DNA from 4 places in the Staphylococcus sp. GW823-FHT05F06 genome. Region 2 is predicted to be linked to each of the others. Evidence: riboswitches for the same ligand, from Rfam matches in the RefSeq annotation. Region 2 holds a riboswitch; each other region holds the start of a gene.

Region 1 (4,819 bases), on a different contig from region 2:
ATTTCAGAGTTTGCGTCGATGTATTGAACTTTGAGACTAAAAGTAAAGGGGAGTATGAAGATGAAGTCTTCAGTTCGATTGTTGAATCACATCATAAAGATAATGAACTTACAACAATCATTAATTATAAGAGATGAACAGTGGAATCAATCTTATGAGGCATACAATTTTAATATTAATGGCTACGTATTTAAAAGTAGGTTAGCTAAGAAAACAACAAAGAAAAAAGGATATTTTTTATCGCTTTGGGAAAAAGATAAAACAAAGAAAAATCGAGCATTTGACTATGAGTCATTTCCTGGGAAATTAATTGTACACGTGATGGATGATTCTCAAGTAGGTCAGTTTATTTTTCCAAAACATGTACTTTTTCATAAAGGTATTTTAAGAAATCATGCATCTAAAGGGAAAATGGCTTTTCGAGTGTATCCTACATGGGAGAAAGATTTAAATCGTGTCGCTCACAAGACACAAGAGTGGCAAAAACAATACTTTATAGATATGTCTCAAACAATTGATGTACCAAGTATTAAACGTGCTTATTTTAATGAAGATTGATTATAAAATCAAAAGCTGTACACAAACAGATATGTGTAAATATTGCTGTTTTATTAGTAAATTTGATTACATAACTGTCAATGAGTTGGAATGAGTCTCATTTTTTAATCATTTATATTGAGGGAGGGTTAATGGTGTCTTCGGAGTATAAAAAAGGAATATTTTTAGCTTTAGGTGCTTATATTTTATGGGGGATTTTACCCATATATTGGCGTTTAATTGATGAAATAGGCGCTTTTGAAATTTTGGCATTCCGTATTATTTTTTCAGTGATATTTATGATTTTTGTGCTCATTATAGGAAAAAATCAACGGAACGCTTTTTTTAGAGATGTTAATCAGTTGGTATCGCATCCCGTGCAACTTATTGCCATCATAGTTGCAGGGTATGTTATTACAGTGAATTGGGGGACATTTATTTGGGCAGTATCTAATGGTCACGTGCTACAATCTAGCTTAGGTTACTACATTAACCCACTAGTGAGTATCGTCTTGGCGCTTATATTTTTAAAAGAGAGATTTAATAAATTCGAATGGTTAGCCATCATCTTTGCACTAGTAGGCGTACTTTATATGACAATAAAAATCGGTGAATTTCCATTTATTTCACTTCTATTAGCATTTTCTTTTGGTATATATGGTTTATTAAAAAAGATTGTGCATATCGATGCGATAAGTAGCATCACTATTGAATGTATTGTTACTGCACCAGCCGGTTTAATCTATGTTATTTACCTATGGCAGCAACAACACATAACATTTGGATTAAATATATCATCATTTTGGCTACTATTTTCAGGTGCAATTACAGCAATACCATTGATTCTGTTCTCAGCAGGTGCTAAGCGAATTCCATTATCGTTAACTGGCTTCATTCAGTATGTAGGGCCGACAATCATGTTTATCTTAGGTATCTTTGTCTTTAAAGAGCCATTTAACACTGATCAATTGATTACCTTTATTTTTATATGGATAGGTATTGTGTTATATAGTATTTCTCAATATGTTCAAATTAAGAAAAACCCAGTTGTAAAATAGTAAAATAAATATACCTTCACTTTATTTGATGTACATTCTCTAAATTAGATATTGATTCTAACTATTGATGTGTACATTAACGTTTAAATAGAGTGAAGGTATATTTTTTATTTTGTATATCGACTGAATAGTAGTTGATTTGTAAAATATAAAGTTGGGTTAATCGTGTCTTTAATATCATTGACTTCTTTAAGCCACAACTGTAAATCATTGTAGTAGTCGGAACTCATAGACAAATCATTTGTAAAACATTTAGCTGTTGCTTCAATTGTATCTTTGTTTAATTGGTTAGAGATATCAGTTTGAGTATACGTTGAGTAAATTTCAATTGCACTTTCTAAATGATGATTGATGTAATGAATGGCCTTTTGAATGACTTTCAGAAACTTTTTAAGTTTGACCTCACTCGTATTTAATACTTCAGGTGTAGTAATGAAAATGAGTTGACAAAAATCGGGTACATTATAATTTTTAAGTGGAAAATAATCTACATTAAGTCCTTGATTTCTAGCTTCAAGAATTTCAAAATTTTCGAAAATGAGTGTAGCAGCATCAGCTTTATCAGTTAAAAGTGCATCAGTATGATAAAAGCTATGATTAACTGGTGTGATGTCACCCTCTTTATATGTGCCACCATCAGCTTCAATCATCGTTTTAGCCATGGCAATACCACCTGGACCGGGAGCGCCAGGATATTGAAGCCGTTTACCGATTAAATCTTTGGGGCGAGCGATATTTTTATCTTTGTTATACATAATACCTCCGTTAGTGTGAAGATATCTCGCAAACCCGATGACGTTTTGTTCTTTAGCTCTATCTTGAACCAGATGAATAGGTTCAGTAATCGCGATATCCATTGAACCATTTTCAATCTCGTCTAGTGCGTCAAAGTGTTCCTTTGATTCAATCATCTCAATTTCTAATGATTCTTCTTTAAACCAACCTTTTTCGATACCTAAGATTAACGGCATATGATCAGGATTTAAAAACCATTCTAAACCTACTGTTAATTTGTCCATAAAAAATTCCTCCATCCATTTAATTATTGCGTAAAAAAGTGAATGAAGAAACAGTTATCAATATTGCTCACTTTCCTACGCCGGTGCTAACCAACAGGTTCAAGGGTTGAAAGTAGACTTTCTCTCAGCAAATTGAATTGCACCCCTAGTGATACTAGTTAATCTATGTACAGAATAACATAGTTGAATTGAATAAAAAGCAAAATGAATATAGTAAATATTAATCTTGGGAGTATGATGCAAAAAAATAAGCTAACGTTTCAAACGTTAGCTTACAATATATTTGATGAACTGAAGTTTAATTAAAATTCTAACTTTACATCATACCTATGAGTTTCATCCATAGTGAACCTACACCAATCCAAATAATAAAATAGACTATACCAAGTACAATATTCATAGTCCACCAGCGCTTTTGTGTAACATAGCCAGCTGCGTATAATATGGGCGCTGGTCCACTACTATAGTGTGTTGTTGATGCCAGTAAGTTACCAAAGAACCCTAACATTAATGCACTGAATAATGGCGGTGCACCCGAAGCGACTGCAACACCGAGTAACGCGGCGTACATGGCGCTGACATGTGCTGTTGCACTTGCGAATAAATAATGTGAGTAGAAATAAAACAAGATGAGTAAAACTAAAACGATAGGCCAACTAAAGCCATTTAAACCTTGAGCAATGAGTTTGCTTAACCATGGGATAAAGCCTAACTTGTTTAATTGTTCTGCCATTAATACAAGAACTGAGAACCAAACGAGTGTATTCCATGCGCCTGTTTCATTTAAAATATCTGACCACGCTAATACACCTGTTAATAGTAACAATGCTAAAGCAATAAATGCAGTGAGCGTGGCATCAACATTAATGAAGCTTCCTAATACCCACAAAGCCAATGCTATGATAAAGATACCAACCATCAATTTTTCGGCTATAGACATATGTCCCATTTCTTCTAGTTGTTCAGTAGCCCATTTTTTAGCGTTAGGCGTTTCTTTAACAGTTGGTGGGTATAATTTATAAATAATGAAAGGGACAACGATGAGAGAAATCAATCCGGGTATAATAGCAGCAACAAACCAATTCATCCATGTAATTTGAACGTGTGCCGTTTTTTCAGCTAAACTTTGCGCTATAGGGTTACCGGCCATAGCTGTTAAAAACATAGCTGAAGTAATTAAATTACCTTGGAACTCAGTAAAGATTAAAAACGCACCCATTTTTCTCTCAGAACCATCTCTCGGCGATGAACCAAATGACTCTGACAAGGACTTAATGATTGGAAACATAATACCACCAGCACGTGCTGTATTACTTGGCGTAGCAGGAGCTAAGATAAGATCAACACCAACAAGTGAATAAGCCAAACCAAGCGTTTTCTTTCCAAATAATTTAACGAATTGCAGAGCAATACGTCGACCTAGCCCTGTTTTTACAAATCCTCTTGAAATGAAAAAGGCCATTGCAATAAGCCAAATACTACTATTACCGAAGCCTTGAACGGCAGTTTTTGTATCAACAATTCCAACCAAAATCATGATTGTAAAACCAATGATTGATACTGCACCTATAGTCATAGGTTGGGTAATACAAGCAATGATGGTTGACACAAAAATAGCAAACATAAACCAAGCTTGATCATTTAAGGCATCTGGTTTAATAGGCGTCAATGCCCAGATAATTAAACCAACGACAATAGGTAGAATAAACTTACGATATTTAACAGTACTTCCCACGACACCATCTTCCTTTACCTAAATCTTTTTTACATTTTAATCATAGTCTTATCACACGCTGATGTACAGGTCTTTTTATAATCGTACAACGTTCAAACATCATTACTTTTTTAAATCAGTTTAAGAGTTAGATAAACAGTAATTTATAAAGTTTATAAAGTATTAATAATTAACAACATACAATTGTTTGAAAACTCAAAATACTTGAAGTAGAATGGAATCGAAGGAATAAGAAAGCGCTTACAAATGTAAAATTTCTTATTCCTCATGCAAATGAAATTGGGATGGCACAACGTACTATTGGTGAAAGGAGGCATTTATTATATGAGTAAATCATATGACTTAATCGTAATAGGAGCTGGACCTGGTGGCTATGTAGCTGCAATACGTGGTGCGCAACTTGGTAAAAATGTTGCAGTCATTGAAAAAAATAATGCTGGAGGCACGTGCTTAAATGTAGGTTGCATCCC
Region 2 (4,819 bases):
TCTAAAACGACTGACATTGAATATTTAAAATTTTTAACGCTTTTAACTGTTGCATTAAATAACGCTGGATCGTTAGCAGGTCTTGTGATGACTACTCTAATATCTAAAAGTTGTTTGTTATCCTTATATTGCTTAAATGTTTCATAGTGTTCATTTGAAATTACTATTTCTAGTAACCACCCAGTGCCACTTCCTTCTTTATTTATAATCACACCATCTTCAATGACGTATTCTGATATTGCACCATGTTCATTCACAATTTGAAATCTTACTGCCTTAAAAGTTTTCATAATATCACTTCTCCAAATTTTTTTATTAATACAATAATAGAAATTTATGTCAGATTTAGATATAATACTTCAATATTTTCTTTAAATATATCAAAATCTCATCGTCATTTACTAACAATTTCAATAAAATTGTGGTTTTGACCAGTGAACTAAGCTCAGTTATGATTAGAACATAAGAAGGAGGTGACACATGTTAAATAAAATAGTCATTGTTGGTAGAATGACGAAAGATGCTCAAATCTATGAAAAGGAGGATAACAAAATAGCAACATTTTGCGTTGCTACAGAAAGAAACTACAAAGATGATAATAATGAAATTTCTACAGATTATTTACTTTGTAAAGCTTTCGGTAAAACTGCCACTAATATTGAAAAGTACACTAGTCAAGGTACTTTAGTAGGTATAACTGGACAAATGCGTTCAAGAAAATATGAAAAAGAAGGCCAAACACATTTTGTTACAGAATTATACGTTGAAACAATAAAATTCATGTCCCCAAAAAATAAAAACAATGAAACTCCCTCTGATAATCAATTTGAAAACAACACTTATCAACCTGATGATTTAGAAATAATTCATATTTAAACAACTAACTTTTCCTTTAAAACTCCATCCTATATTTAATAAATTAATTTATCCTTTCTTTCAATTATACTCGAGCGGCCTTTGTTAATCATAAAATATTAATAAAAGGTCGCTTTAAATACATAGCAAAGGCCTATAATTTCAATAATTATCTGATAAATTTCATTTGTATTACAACGATATTGTAGTAATATGACTCGAAAAAACTATCATGATAGGAATCATTACGGTTATTCATAAAAATTAGCATCCTATTTCATGTAATTGTAGTGTAAAAAATAGGCGTTTATTTTTATTTCAGTGTAACCTGCACGATTTTTATAGATGTTACAGTGGGTTACGTAAACAAATTAAGAAAACAAATCACTTTTAGGAGGATTTTTAATAATGAAAAAAACATTAGTTGCATCATCATTAGCTATAGGACTAGGCGTTGTAGCAGGTAACGCAGGTCATGACGCACATGCAAGTGAGACTACAAATGTTGATAAAGCAGAGTTAGCTCAAAAAGCGTTAACTAATGATCAATCACTAAATGAAAGCCCTGTTCAAGAAGGTGCTTATAATATTAATTTTGATTACAATGGTAATTCATATCATTTTGAATCTGATGGTTCTACTTGGAGTTGGAGTTATGAATCAACAAACAATGCTACGCAACCTGTTCAACCAAGCCAATCTCAAGTAGCTACACAACAACAACCTGTACAAGTATCAGCACCACAAAATGAGCAAACAGCACAACCACAAACAAAATCAACATCTACAAGTCAAACTTCTTCAAGTAAAGCTTCAAGTGGTTCATCAGTAAATGTAAATTCACATTTACAACAAATTGCTCAACGTGAATCAGGTGGCGATATTCATGCAATAAACCCATCTTCAGGTGCAGCAGGTAAATATCAATTCTTACAATCAACTTGGGATTCTGTTGCTCCAAGTCAATATAAAGGTGTTTCACCTGCAAAAGCTCCAGAAAGCGTACAAGACCGAGCAGCAGTAAAATTATATAATACTGGTGGCCCAGGTCATTGGGTAACTGCATAATTAAAATATGAAGTATCTACCATCTTCTCGAATTTGAGAAGATGGTTTTTTATTGTACGACTTATTTGATTTACATGTAATCGTTTGCTATGGTTGATAATGAATCATATATTATTTGCTACTAGGGGAGCCAAAAGGCTGAGATGAATGTATTCAGACCCTTATAACCTGATTTGGTTAATACCAACGTAGGAAAGTAGTTATTAACTATTCGTCATTGAGATGTCTTGGTCTAACTACTTTCTTCGCTGGGAAGTAGTTTTATTTTTTGAGGAGGCTAATTATGACATTTTCAAAAGAGTTGAGGGAAGCATCAAGACCTATTATTGATGACATTTACAATGATGGTTTTATTCAAGATTTACTAGCAGGTAAGTTATCTAATCAAGCTGTAAGACAATACTTAAGAGCAGACGCTTCTTATTTAAAAGAGTTTACAAATATTTATGCAATGCTCATACCCAAAATGAGTTCTATGGAAGATGTTAAATTTCTAGTAGAACAAATTGAGTTTATGTTAGAAGGAGAAGTTGAAGCGCATGAGGTTCTAGCTGATTTCATTAATGAACCATATGAAGAAATAGTAAAAGAAAAAGTATGGCCACCAAGTGGTGATCATTATATTAAACATATGTACTTCAATGCATTTGCACGTGAAAATGCAGCCTTCACGATTGCAGCGATGGCACCCTGTCCATACGTCTACGCTGTCATTGGTAAACGTGCGATGGAAGATCCCAAATTAAATAAAGAATCAGTGACTTCTAAATGGTTTCAATTTTATAGTACTGAAATGGACGAACTTGTTGATGTGTTCGATCAATTGATGGACCGTTTAACTAAACATTGTAGTGAGACAGAAAAAAAAGAGATTAAAGAAAATTTCTTGCAAAGTACTATTCATGAGAGACATTTCTTCAATATGGCATATATTAATGAAAAATGGGAATATGGGGGAAATAACAATGAATAAACCTAAAATTGCACTAACAATAGCAGGCACAGATCCCACCGGTGGGGCAGGTGTTATGGCGGATTTAAAATCATTTCACGCGTGTGGCGTTTATGGTATGGCCACTATAACAAGTATCGTTGCTCAAAATACCCTAGGAGTTCAACATATCCATAATTTAGAATCTTCATGGGTAAAGGAACAACTTGATAGTGTGTTTGATGATGAATTACCACAAGCTATCAAAACGGGTATGATTGCAACAAAAAAAACGATGGAGTTGATTCAAAGTTACTTAAAGGAACATTCCAATATTCCTTATGTGATTGATCCAGTTATGCTTGCCAAAAGTGGTGATTCATTGATGGATGAAAATACTAAAAATCATTTGCAATCAACATTATTACCTTTGGCTGATGTTGTCACTCCGAATATACCTGAAGCTGAGGAAATTACTGGTATTAAAATTAATGATGAAGAAAGCATACGTAAAGCAGGTCAAATCTTTATTAATGAAATTGGTAGTAAGGGTGTTGTAATTAAGGGAGGGCATTCAGCCGATTTAAATAATGCTAAAGATTTTCTTTTTACTAAGAATGAAACGTATACCTTTGAGAACAAACGCTTTGATACTAAACATACTCATGGAACTGGTTGTACTTTTTCAGCAGTTATTACAGCAGAATTAGCTAAAGGTCGTTCCATAAAAGATGCAGTTAAAAAAGCAAAAGAGTTTATTTCATTAAGTATTGAACATACCCCAGAAATTGGCAAGGGGAGAGGACCTGTAAATCATTTTGCTTATATGAAGAAAGTAGGTTTAGATGATGAATAATTTAGAACGATTACGTTCAGAAAATCCACTCGTAATTTGCTATACCAATGATGTTGTGAAAAACTTTACTGCGAATGGTTTACTAAGTTTAGGTGCTAGTCCCGCAATGAGTGAGGCACCAGAAGAAGCTGAAGATTTTACTCGAATGGCTAGTGCGCTTTTAATTAACATCGGTACACTCACACGTGAAAATGAAGAAGACATTATCAAAATAGGTAAAATTGCTAATCAGCAAGGTACACCAATAGTTTTTGATCCAGTGGCAGTTGGTGCTTCTACATATCGTAAAAATTTTTGTCAACGTTTTCTTGGTGAAGTTAATGTCACAGTAATAAAAGGCAATGCTTCAGAAATATTGACATTAATAGATTTTAATACAACTATGAAAGGTACTGACAGTGACAGCGAATTAGATTCAGTAAATATTGCAAAAAAAGCGGCTAATACTTTAAATACTGCTATTGTCATTACTGGAAAAGATGATATTATTGCAAAAAATGAGAAAATAATTAAATTATCTAATGGTTCTCCGCTTCTTACTAAAATCACGGGGGCTGGATGCTTGTTAGGTGGTGTATTAGCAAGTTTCTTGTTTAGAAATACTCAACCTTCAATTGATTTATTAGTTGAAGCGGTAAGTGTCTACAACATCGCAGCAGAATTTGCTGAACAAGCGCCTCATGTAAATGGACCTGGTACTTTTCTATCTGAACTGCTAGATCAACTTTATCAGATGAATGACATTACTTATAAAAATCAAGTCAAAAAGGTAGAGATATGAATATGATGTTTGATTCAAAACAATTATCAGTCTATTTTATTTGCGGAACACAAGATATACCTAAAAATAAATCAATTGAGCAAGTTCTCAAAGAGGCATTAGAAGCTGGAATCACGCTATATCAATTTCGTGAAAAAGGTCCGAATGCACTAAAAGGGGAAAAGAAAAAACAGTTAGCCTTAAAACTTAAACAATTATGTCACTCATATCACGTACCTATGATAGTTAATGATGATGTTCAATTAGCCCAAGAGATTAATGCTGATGGCATTCATGTAGGTCAAGATGATATGGAAATTCAACAATTTGCAAGCCAATTTAAAAATAA
Region 3 (4,819 bases), on a different contig from region 2:
TTTAGAAACCTTTCCAGTACATGATAAGGAAGCGGCACATCGCCAATTAGGCATTATCGATAAAAAAATTAAGCCAGATTCTGTTATGGGATCGGGTTCATTAGGTGAAATTATAGAGTCTTTTAATGGTGTAACAGGTAAAGAAACATCAGATTGGACAAAGGATACGAGTCAGGAACTCATTGATTCAAGAGTGCCTGAAAACAATTGGATTGATGGTGTACAAGAAACTATTCAAGCTCTTAGAAATGAAGGATATCACATAGGTATAGTAACAAGTGATACTAAAAAAGGAGTCGATCAATTTCTGGAGGAAACGCAAACTAGAAATCTCTTTGATTTAGTAATTTCTACAGAAACACACGCAGAAGAAAAGCCACATCCTAAAGTTTTAGATCCACTATTTAATGCTTTTGATGTTAAACCAGAAAAGGTAGCAATAGTAGGAGATACGGCCAACGATATGAAAACCGCGATTAATGCTCATTTAGGATTAGCTATCGGTGTGCTAACAGGCGTGGCTAAAAAAGAGGAACTCTACGACGCAGATGTCATCATTAATAGTGCAAAAGATGTTAAACAAGTTATAGAGCAATACGGAAAATAAAGTTTTTAAATTGAGTAAGACGTAGATGTGTGAGTCGATTCGCACGTCTACGTCCTTTTTCTTTTAATAATACATAAAAAACATCGGTTTTATGAGTCGAGATTTAATAATGTACGTAGTGTAGATTGATTATAAGAATTTTTAAATAAAGCACGACGTTGTAGTTCTGGTATAATGTATTTTAAAAAATCTTCAAGGCTATGGGGTAATGAAGGTGGCATCAGATTAAAGCCGTCTGCAACGCCTTCATTAAACCACTGCTCCATCTCATCCACTATCTCCTCAGGTGTACCTATAAGAGTAAGATGACCACCACCGGCACTTAAGTAACCTAATAATTCTCTTACAGTCGGTTGTTTATCTTTTATAATGGCTAAAACTGTTTCATATCGACCAATCGGACCTTTGAAATTTTTAGCAGGAGGTAAGGGAGGAACTGGTTCATCTAATTCCCAATCTGAACAATCTTGTTGAACAAAAAAACTGAGTTGCTTTAAAGCATCTTCAATGGGTAATTTTTGATCAAGTTCTGCTTTTTTTGATAATGCTTTTTCATGGGTTTCACCTACATAAGTTACTAAACCAGGGAAAATTTTAATTTTTCTATCTGGATGTTGAGTTTTAGAAATAGCATCAGACAATTTCTTTTTATAACTACGTGCTTGCTTGATATCCCATGAAACAGAGTAAACAGCATCAGCATATTTTGCTGCTAATGCAATACCTTCTTTTGACGCACCGGCTTGCATAGATACTGGTTTACCTTGAGGACTTTGTGGTGTTGTATGTGGTCCTCGTACTTGAAAATAGTCTCCCTCATGATAAAAAGGTTTAATATCTTTAGACTCAATAATTTTGTTGTTGTTTTTATCTGGTACATAAGATGCAGTTGACCAAGAAGTGAATAGCTGATTCATTACCGATGCAAATTCATCTGCTTTTTTGTAGCGCTCATGTCTTTCTGGTAAGTATTGAAGACTGTGATTTTGGGCTTCAATATCTGTCATGGATGTGACTAAATTCCAACCCACACGGCCATGAGATAAGTAGTCTAGACTTAATAATTGACGAGAAGCGGTGAATGGATTTGAAAATGTACTCGATATTGTTGGCACTAATCCTATATGTGATGTAACTTGTGCAATAGCTGATAAGTTAATTATAGGATCAAACCAAAAAGCGGGCATAGTAGTATTATCACTTGCATTAAAGGCTTGATTATCTGCAAAAAAGACGATATCCAAAAGACCTTTTTCAGCTATTTGAGCTAAATGCTGATAATAAGATATGTTGCCGATATCCTCAATATTAGAATCTTTCATACGCCATGCCGCTTGATGATGACCACATCCATACAGTAACACACCTATGTTAAGAAAGTGATTATTTGTCATATGAACACCTCATTAATTATTATCTTTTTGTAAAAAATACACAAACAATTAGTTCATTGTTAAACCACCGTCAACGGTAATATTTTGACCTGTTACGCCACGTGCTTCATCTGAAGCGAGATATACGACCATATTGGCTACATCTTGAGGTGATGTTACTTTTCTAAGAGGTGTAGTTTGAGCAATTAAATCAAATACTTCAGGTGTAGTGACTGCACTTGCATCAGTCGTTTTGAGTAATCCTCCAGAAACAACATTTGCTGTAATACCATATTGTCCAAGTTCTGCAGCAATATTACGAGTAAAGCCAATGAGACCTGCCTTTGCTGTTGTATACTCATGATAAGGTACGACTGGATTTTGATACAAATTGGTTCCAATACTAACAATGCATCCACTTTGTTGTTCTATAAATTGTGGTATGACGCTTTGAGTCACATTAAATGCTCCTTTTAAAGTACCATTAAGTTGTTGTTGATAATCTTCCCAAGTTAAATCTTTAAACGATTTTTGCTGATTTGGATCAAATTTAAAACCAACAAGTGCATTATTAATGACTATATCTATTTTTCCAAAATGTTGTGTGGCAGTTTGAATCATTCGATTCACATCGTTTCTGTCTGTCACATCAGCTTGAATAGCTATAGCCCTACTTTGATTATAATTTCTAATTAATTTTTCAGCTTTATCCTTATTTTGTTTGTAATTAACAACAACATTGTAGCCTTTTTCTAGTAAAGTTATTGCAATTTTAGCGCCTAATCCACGACTACTTCCCGTGATAATTGCAGTTTTTTTCATCTTTATGCCCCCAATAATTTTTATTTGTATAAGAAAAAATGCACAACCTTCATGAGAAAAGTTGTGCATCCAAATCAATATATAAAGACAGAATGATAATTAGATGAGATTCAACACTTTCCTCCGCTAGTATAAGCTAGTTCAGGTTCAAAGGGTTTGGATGATATCCATCTCAGTTAAAAAACACCCCTAGTGCATATAATTCAGTTATAGTATAAACATAGAATTTTTATAAAATATTGTCAACATTCTTAATAATAGCTATATCTGTTATTTTAATATTTGAGTAAAAGGTATATGAAATAACTTGTGAAAGTATATAAATATAAGCTCTAATTTTCTACAATTAGATATATTATCTTGTATCCACTTGTCGGTATGCTTTAATAACTTGAGCAATTTTATCAATGACTGAATCAAGGGAGTCTACGTCTTCGTGTATGTCATATTCATTAATATTAAGTCGAACAACAGGACATGCATTAAAATTGTTAATCCAATTTTCATACCGTTTAAATAGTTTTTTCCAATATTCTGGATCTGTATTGATTTCCATGTCACGTCCCCGCTGTTGAATACGATCAATTACTTCATCATAATCACATTCTAGATAAATCAGAACATCAGGCTTTGGAAAATAAGGTGTCATAACCATTGCATTAAATAATTCGTAATACGTGTGGTAGTCGTCAGCACTCATTGTTCCTTGTTCTTCGTGCATTTTTGCAAAAATATCCACATCTTCATAAATTGAACGATCTTGAACGAATCCGCCACCATACTCAAACATGCGTTTTTGTTCCTTAAAACGTTCAGCAAGAAAGTAAATTTGAAGATGAAAGCTCCAACGTTCAAAATTATGATAAAATTTATCTAAATAAGGATTATGGTCTACATTCTCAAAGGAAGTTTTAAAATTTAACTTGTCAGCAAGTGCTTGTGTTAACGTAGATTTACCAACCCCTACAGTGCCAGCAATGGTTATTACTGCATTTTGAGGAATACCATAATTATTCATCTTTATTTTCTCCAATCATAGGTTTTACTAAATTTAAAATATTTTGGTAATCGTAATCATTTTTAACGAAATCTTGTTGAGATGTATCAATTCGAATGACATTTGCACCGTCATTCTTTAATGATTCATAATAAGCAAGATAATCTTTTTTTAAAGTAAGTAAATAGTCATCTTCTATTTGAGATTCAAAGCTACGATTACGTTGTGCAATTCTAGATTTTAATACATCTAAATCAGCATCTAAAAAGATAATTGTATTTGGCATTTCGATATCTTCAGTTAAAATATCAAAAATACGACTGAATTTATCAAATTCTTTAGCATCTAAAGTATTTTTAGCAAAAATTTTATTTTTATGAATATGATAATCGCTAACTATACCTTGATTTAGCGACTCAATATCTCTAATCTGTTTATATCTGTTACATAAAAAGAACATTTCAGTTTGAAAACTCCACTTTTCTATATCATCATAAAAATCAGATAGAAATGGATTTTCATCAACAATTTCTTTCTCTTCATAAAAACCAAACGTCTTGCTTAATCGGTGAGCAAGAGAGGATTTACCAACACCTATAGGTCCTTCGATTGCAATAAATGGTTTATTCATAATCACTTCTCCAAATGTTAAGATAGACAATGAGTATTGTACCATAAGTGAGGTATTCCAACACATATGAAAAAAAATCATGATTACATGCGCTTAGCAATTAATGAAGCACACAAAGCCAAAGCATTAGGAGAAGTTCCAATCGGAGCAGTTATTGTTAAAGAGGATCAAGTCATTGCACGTGCACATAATTTAAGGGAAACATTGCAGCAACCTACTGCCCATGCAGAGCACATAGCGATAGAACGGGCGTCAGAAGTTGTCGGCAGTTGGAGATTAGAAGAATGTACGTTGTATGTTACATTAGAGCCCTGTGTCATGTGTGCGGGCACTATTATTATGAGCCGTATTCCAAAGGTTGTGTATGGTGCTACTGATCCCAAAGGAGG
Region 4 (4,819 bases), on a different contig from region 2:
TAAGTTTAGCAGTTTATAACTGATAAAAAAAACAATTCGCTTATCGCTTCCATGCTCTATACCACATAATAAAAGAATAAACACACGCAATGATACGAATGTCATTGCATGTGTTTGAAAAATATTATTTATTAACGTGTTCTTCACTAACAATAAGAGGTTTATCTGGTTTAACGAAGAACCATAGAATTGCTGCTATAATAGCCGGAACGATTAAGAGTTGTAATGTCATTGACCATCCTAAATGATCTACAACAATTCCTGCAAGTAAAGGACTAATAAGTGCGCCAACATTTCCCCATAAGTTCATCCAACCTGACACAGTTCCAGAGAAATTACGACCTAAGTCAGTGGCTGCAGCCCAACTCATTCCCATAGAAATACCTACGCCACCTAAACAAAGTGATAACCAGAAAATGGTTACATATAAGTTGTCTGTATGTACTGCTAAGAAAATTGAAATTGAGAATACCACAAATCCCGCAATCGCAATTACGCCACGTGCAACAAAACGTGATTGACCTGTATTCAAAATCTTGTCTGAAATAGCTCCAGCAAATAAAATTAAGAAGAACATAAATAACCAAGGTAATGCACTGATAGTCATTTCTTTGAAATTCACATGATATTGTTCAGTTAAATATGTTGGTAACCATATTAGGAACAACGCGATAACAAACTGAACTACAAAGTATTGCAATGCGATTGCGTAGAAACTGAAATGACTTAAAAAACGTTTCCACGGTGGTAAAGATTTCTCAGTTGCGACAATATCACGATTTTGAGTAATAAATCTTTTCTCGGCATCGTTTACCATTTTATGTTGTTCTGGTAAGTCTTTAGCAATAATTGCCCAAAGAACTGCCATTAAAATTCCTACAACCCCGAAAATATAGAAAACGGCTTGCCAGTTAAAAGCATTGACAATGGCTATCGTGATGATAGGTGCTAAAACTGGACCAAAATAAGATCCTGCTAACAACGCACTAGATGCACGACCTTTTTCATTTTTAGCGAACCAAAAAGAGTTAAAAACTGCATTGGATGGATACATTGGCGCTTCACCAACACCAAATAAGAATCTAATAAAGTAAAGTAAACCATGATGTTTAATCATCCCTGTTAAGATGGTAAATGCACTCCACCAAACTAAAGCGACAGTAATCATTTTACGTGGTCCAAACTTCTCTGCTAACATCCCCGAAGGTACTTGCATTAATGCATATCCTAGGGAGAAAAATGATGCTAATAAACCAAATTGTGTCTTAGTTAACCCCAAATCTTTCATCATCGGTACTGCAATATAAGATATGTTAGATCGATCCATGTAAGCAATAACCCCAATAAAGAAGAACCCTATTGCAAAATACCAACGAACATTACTACGTTTTTCTTTCATATTTGTTTCCTACTTCCATTTGTATTATGTTGTTTCTTATTATGATGTCGTTATGTTTCAGAAATCCCCTCTGGTGACTGTTTTAACTTCAATTTTTAAAACAACTGTTAAGTTGTAGCGCTACAATTTTTTATTAATATAGCACGTAGTGTAAACGGTTACAATACTTTTTGTGAATTTTTTTTGAACTTTTTAATATTTTTTGTGCATTTTAGATGCATCATACACTTTTATATCTTTTACCGCGCCCCTTACACCCTATTCTCACAATATATTAGCAATCATTAGTTATTGATTTTTTAAAAATGGTTTCTAAATATGTAATTGACCAATAAAAGTTAAAAATGATTTGCAAATGATAATAATAACTTTTAAATGAATACGATATCTACAATCTTCTTAATAGAAATTGTAAAGAAATTTGAAGTCTTTTATTAAAGGTAGTAAAATATTGTAAACGAAACATTTAATATCTTGTAAATTAATTTCATATTTAACCACTGGAAGTGCCTTTGTTTAAGGCTGAGAGTAAAGAACTGACTTTATAATTCCTGGAACCTGATCCAGTTCATACTGGCGTAGGGAAGTGGCGACGCTCAATTTTATGAAGTCATACTAAAGCTCAACGCTATTTCCCAATATAAGGGAAATGGCGTTTTTTATTGTAGAAATTGGGGGGGATATTTATATTTATTGCGATTACATATCATAAACAACTGACTAGGGACGATTTACAGCATTATAAACATATCGAAGAAGCTATTGATGGCTTGTTATTTCGCACTTCCATGAATAACGAAGAAAACAAGGACATGATTCAATCTTTACTTCAATTGGGTTTTAGTAAAGATAAAATAATTATTCATAGCGATGTGACACTGTTAGAGGATTTACACCTTAAACGTATCCATTTTAAAGAAAATGACACAACTGCTTTCACATATAAAGAAGCTCATCCTGATATTTGTGTAAGTATGTCTACACATGACGTTGAAACAGTAAAACGATGTTACGAAAATGGTTTGGATTCTGTCTTTTTTGGACATATTTTTCCTACCTCTTCACATCCAAATGTACCACCGCGTTCTAAAGAAGCTATCCAACAGGCATTAAATGTTCCTATCCCTATTTATGCTATTGGTGGTATTAATGAACATTCACTTCAAAAGATGCCACCTGGATTTAAAGGTATATGTGCCATATCATATTTTAACAATGCTTCACTAGAAGAAATTAAACAATTAAGAAAGGAGTGGTCTACTCATGCATGATGTACTAATCATTGGTTCAGGAGTTATTGGTATGTCAATTGCTAGACACCTCAGTGCAACACACTTAGATGTTGCAGTCATAGATAGAGATGTACCTGGAAAGCATGCGTCATATAAAGCTGGAGGTATGCTTGGTGCACAAAATGAATTTACAGAGGATAGTGACTTGTTTCAATTAGCCATCGAATCTCGTGCTATGTTTCCACAATTAAGTAAATCATTATTAGATGAAACAGGCATAGACATTCAATTTAAAAATTCAGGACTTATCAAAATTGCTAATGAACACGATGATATCTCATCTATAAAACGACAATATCAATTTCTGAATAGTCAAGACCGTAGTGTCAAACAATTATCAGATGATGATTTGCTACAACTTACACATGGTGAAGTTAAACCTTCATACGCGGCCATTCACATACCACACGATGGTCAAATTAATGCACATCATTACACACTGGCATTAGTAGAATCAATGAAGTTAAGAGAGATTAAGCGTTATGAGTCTACAGAGGTCACTTCAATAGAACGGCATAATGGCTATTATTCAGTGAAAACCGATCAATCTTCAACAATTGAAGCGCACAAAATTATCGTTGCAGGTGGCGCATGGTCTTCGCAATTATTAACACAATATCATCTACAACGACAAGTGATTGGCGTTAAAGGTGAAGTTATCTTATTAGAAAATAACGATCTTTCACTTACTGAGACATTATTTATGACTAATGGTTGTTACATCGTTCCAAAACAACCCAATCGTTTTTTAATTGGTGCGACGAGTGAATTTAATAATTATTCTGTCGGTACTACAGATGAAGGTATGGATTGGCTTCTTCGCCATGCATATCATCGTGTCCCTCAACTAAAAGACAGTCATATACTGAAGAAATGGTCAGGAGTAAGACCATACACAGAAAAAGAAATGCCAGTCATGGATCAAATTGATGATGGCTTATACGTGATAAGTGGTCATTATCGAAACGGAATATTATTGTCACCTATTATCGGTCGTGACATTGCCAATTGGCTACTTTCTGGTATTAAACCATCACGTTATTCAAGTTTTACAGTTACAAGGAGGAATAATCATGAAGTGTATCATTAATGGCGACCTCTTCACTTTCGATCAGAATCAATCGATACAAGAGGTTTTACATTCACTTGAATTAGACCCAAAACGAGTGATTGTTGAACTAAACAAAGAACTTATCAAGCAAGACAAATATGAAGAATATACTGTAAGAGAAGACGACAGATTAGAATTACTAGAAATTGTTGGAGGCGGTTAATATGTTTAAAATAGGAAATTTAGAATTACAATCTCGTTTACTTTTAGGTACTGGAAAATTTGAAAATGAAGAGGTTCAGTCAAAAGCAATTGAGGCATCTGAAACAAATGTACTTACATTTGCAGTAAGACGTATGAATTTATATGATCGTAACCTACCTAACCCACTTGCAAACGTTAATTTAAAAGATTTTATCACTTTTCCAAATACTGCAGGTGCCAAAACAGCTCAAGAAGCTATCAGAATTGCTGAAATTGCTAATCACGCAGGTGTATGTGACATGATTAAAGTCGAAGTCATTGGTGATGACGAAACATTATTACCTGATCCATTCGAAACATACGAGGCATGCAAAGTATTGTTAGAAAAAGGTTACACTGTTTGTCCTTACATCTCTAACGATTTAGTTTTAGCTCAACGTTTAGAAGAATTGGGTGTACACGCAGTTATGCCACTTGCATCCCCTATTGGTACAGGAAGAGGTATTAATAACCCATTAAATTTAAGTTATATTATCGAAAATGCTAGTGTACCTGTAATCGTAGATGCTGGTATTGGTTCCCCTAAAGATGCGTGTCATGCCATGGAGCTTGGCGCAGATGGTATTTTACTCAACACAGCCATTTCAGCGGCAAAAGATCCTGTGAAAATGGCTGAAGCAATGAAATTAGGTATAAATGCTGGCAGACTTTCATATGAAGCTGGACGCATTCCTGTTAAGTATACTGCACAAGCATCTAGTCCATCAGAAGGTTTAGGGTTCTTGTAAAATGTCGCGTTATGAACGTCAAACACGCTTTGCACCATTTGGAGAAGAGGGTCAGCAAAAGCTATCCTCCTCTCAAATACTTATT

The links. Region 2 has a riboswitch for thiamine pyrophosphate ahead of tenA (thiaminase II). Riboswitches for the same ligand answer to the same signal wherever they lie in the genome.
Region 1: another riboswitch for thiamine pyrophosphate. It lies ahead of AC1Q7N_RS08155 (ABC transporter substrate-binding protein); the one in region 2 lies ahead of tenA (thiaminase II).
Region 3: another riboswitch for thiamine pyrophosphate. It lies ahead of AC1Q7N_RS09355 (3-oxoacyl-ACP reductase); the one in region 2 lies ahead of tenA (thiaminase II).
Region 4: another riboswitch for thiamine pyrophosphate. It lies ahead of AC1Q7N_RS04380 (thiamine phosphate synthase); the one in region 2 lies ahead of tenA (thiaminase II).

What each region holds. Positions count from the first base shown of each region.
Region 1 is NZ_JBXAHW010000011.1:4,715-9,533, reverse strand. Features, by position in the region: gene AC1Q7N_RS08165 (MepB family protein) at 61-558, shown strand; gene rarD (EamA family transporter RarD) at 693-1,595, shown strand; gene AC1Q7N_RS08155 (ABC transporter substrate-binding protein) at 1,703-2,614, opposite strand; TPP riboswitch at 2,670-2,771, opposite strand; gene AC1Q7N_RS08150 (anion permease) at 2,931-4,349, opposite strand; gene lpdA (dihydrolipoyl dehydrogenase) at 4,674-4,819, shown strand, end outside.
Region 2 is NZ_JBXAHW010000012.1:22,407-27,225, reverse strand. Features, by position in the region: gene AC1Q7N_RS08650 (YwpF-like family protein) at 1-290, opposite strand, end outside; gene AC1Q7N_RS08645 (single-stranded DNA-binding protein) at 481-876, shown strand; gene AC1Q7N_RS08640 (transglycosylase family protein) at 1,264-1,923, shown strand; TPP riboswitch at 2,037-2,135, shown strand; gene tenA (thiaminase II) at 2,207-2,896, shown strand; gene thiD (bifunctional hydroxymethylpyrimidine kinase/phosphomethylpyrimidine kinase) at 2,889-3,710, shown strand; gene thiM (hydroxyethylthiazole kinase) at 3,703-4,491, shown strand; gene thiE (thiamine phosphate synthase) at 4,497-4,819, shown strand, end outside.
Region 3 is NZ_JBXAHW010000014.1:17,927-22,745, reverse strand. Features, by position in the region: gene AC1Q7N_RS09365 (HAD family hydrolase) at 1-607, shown strand, start outside; gene AC1Q7N_RS09360 (NtaA/DmoA family FMN-dependent monooxygenase) at 697-2,001, opposite strand; gene AC1Q7N_RS09355 (3-oxoacyl-ACP reductase) at 2,050-2,802, opposite strand; TPP riboswitch at 2,904-3,003, opposite strand; gene AC1Q7N_RS09350 (deoxynucleoside kinase) at 3,158-3,820, opposite strand; gene AC1Q7N_RS09345 (deoxynucleoside kinase) at 3,813-4,430, opposite strand; gene tadA (tRNA adenosine(34) deaminase TadA) at 4,497-4,819, shown strand, end outside.
Region 4 is NZ_JBXAHW010000004.1:159,703-164,521, forward strand. Features, by position in the region: gene AC1Q7N_RS04375 (pyruvate MFS transporter) at 125-1,399, opposite strand; TPP riboswitch at 1,892-2,001, shown strand; gene AC1Q7N_RS04380 (thiamine phosphate synthase) at 2,071-2,670, shown strand; gene thiO (glycine oxidase ThiO) at 2,663-3,781, shown strand; gene thiS (sulfur carrier protein ThiS) at 3,765-3,965, shown strand; gene AC1Q7N_RS04395 (thiazole synthase) at 3,967-4,734, shown strand; gene thiF (thiazole biosynthesis adenylyltransferase ThiF) at 4,736-4,819, shown strand, end outside.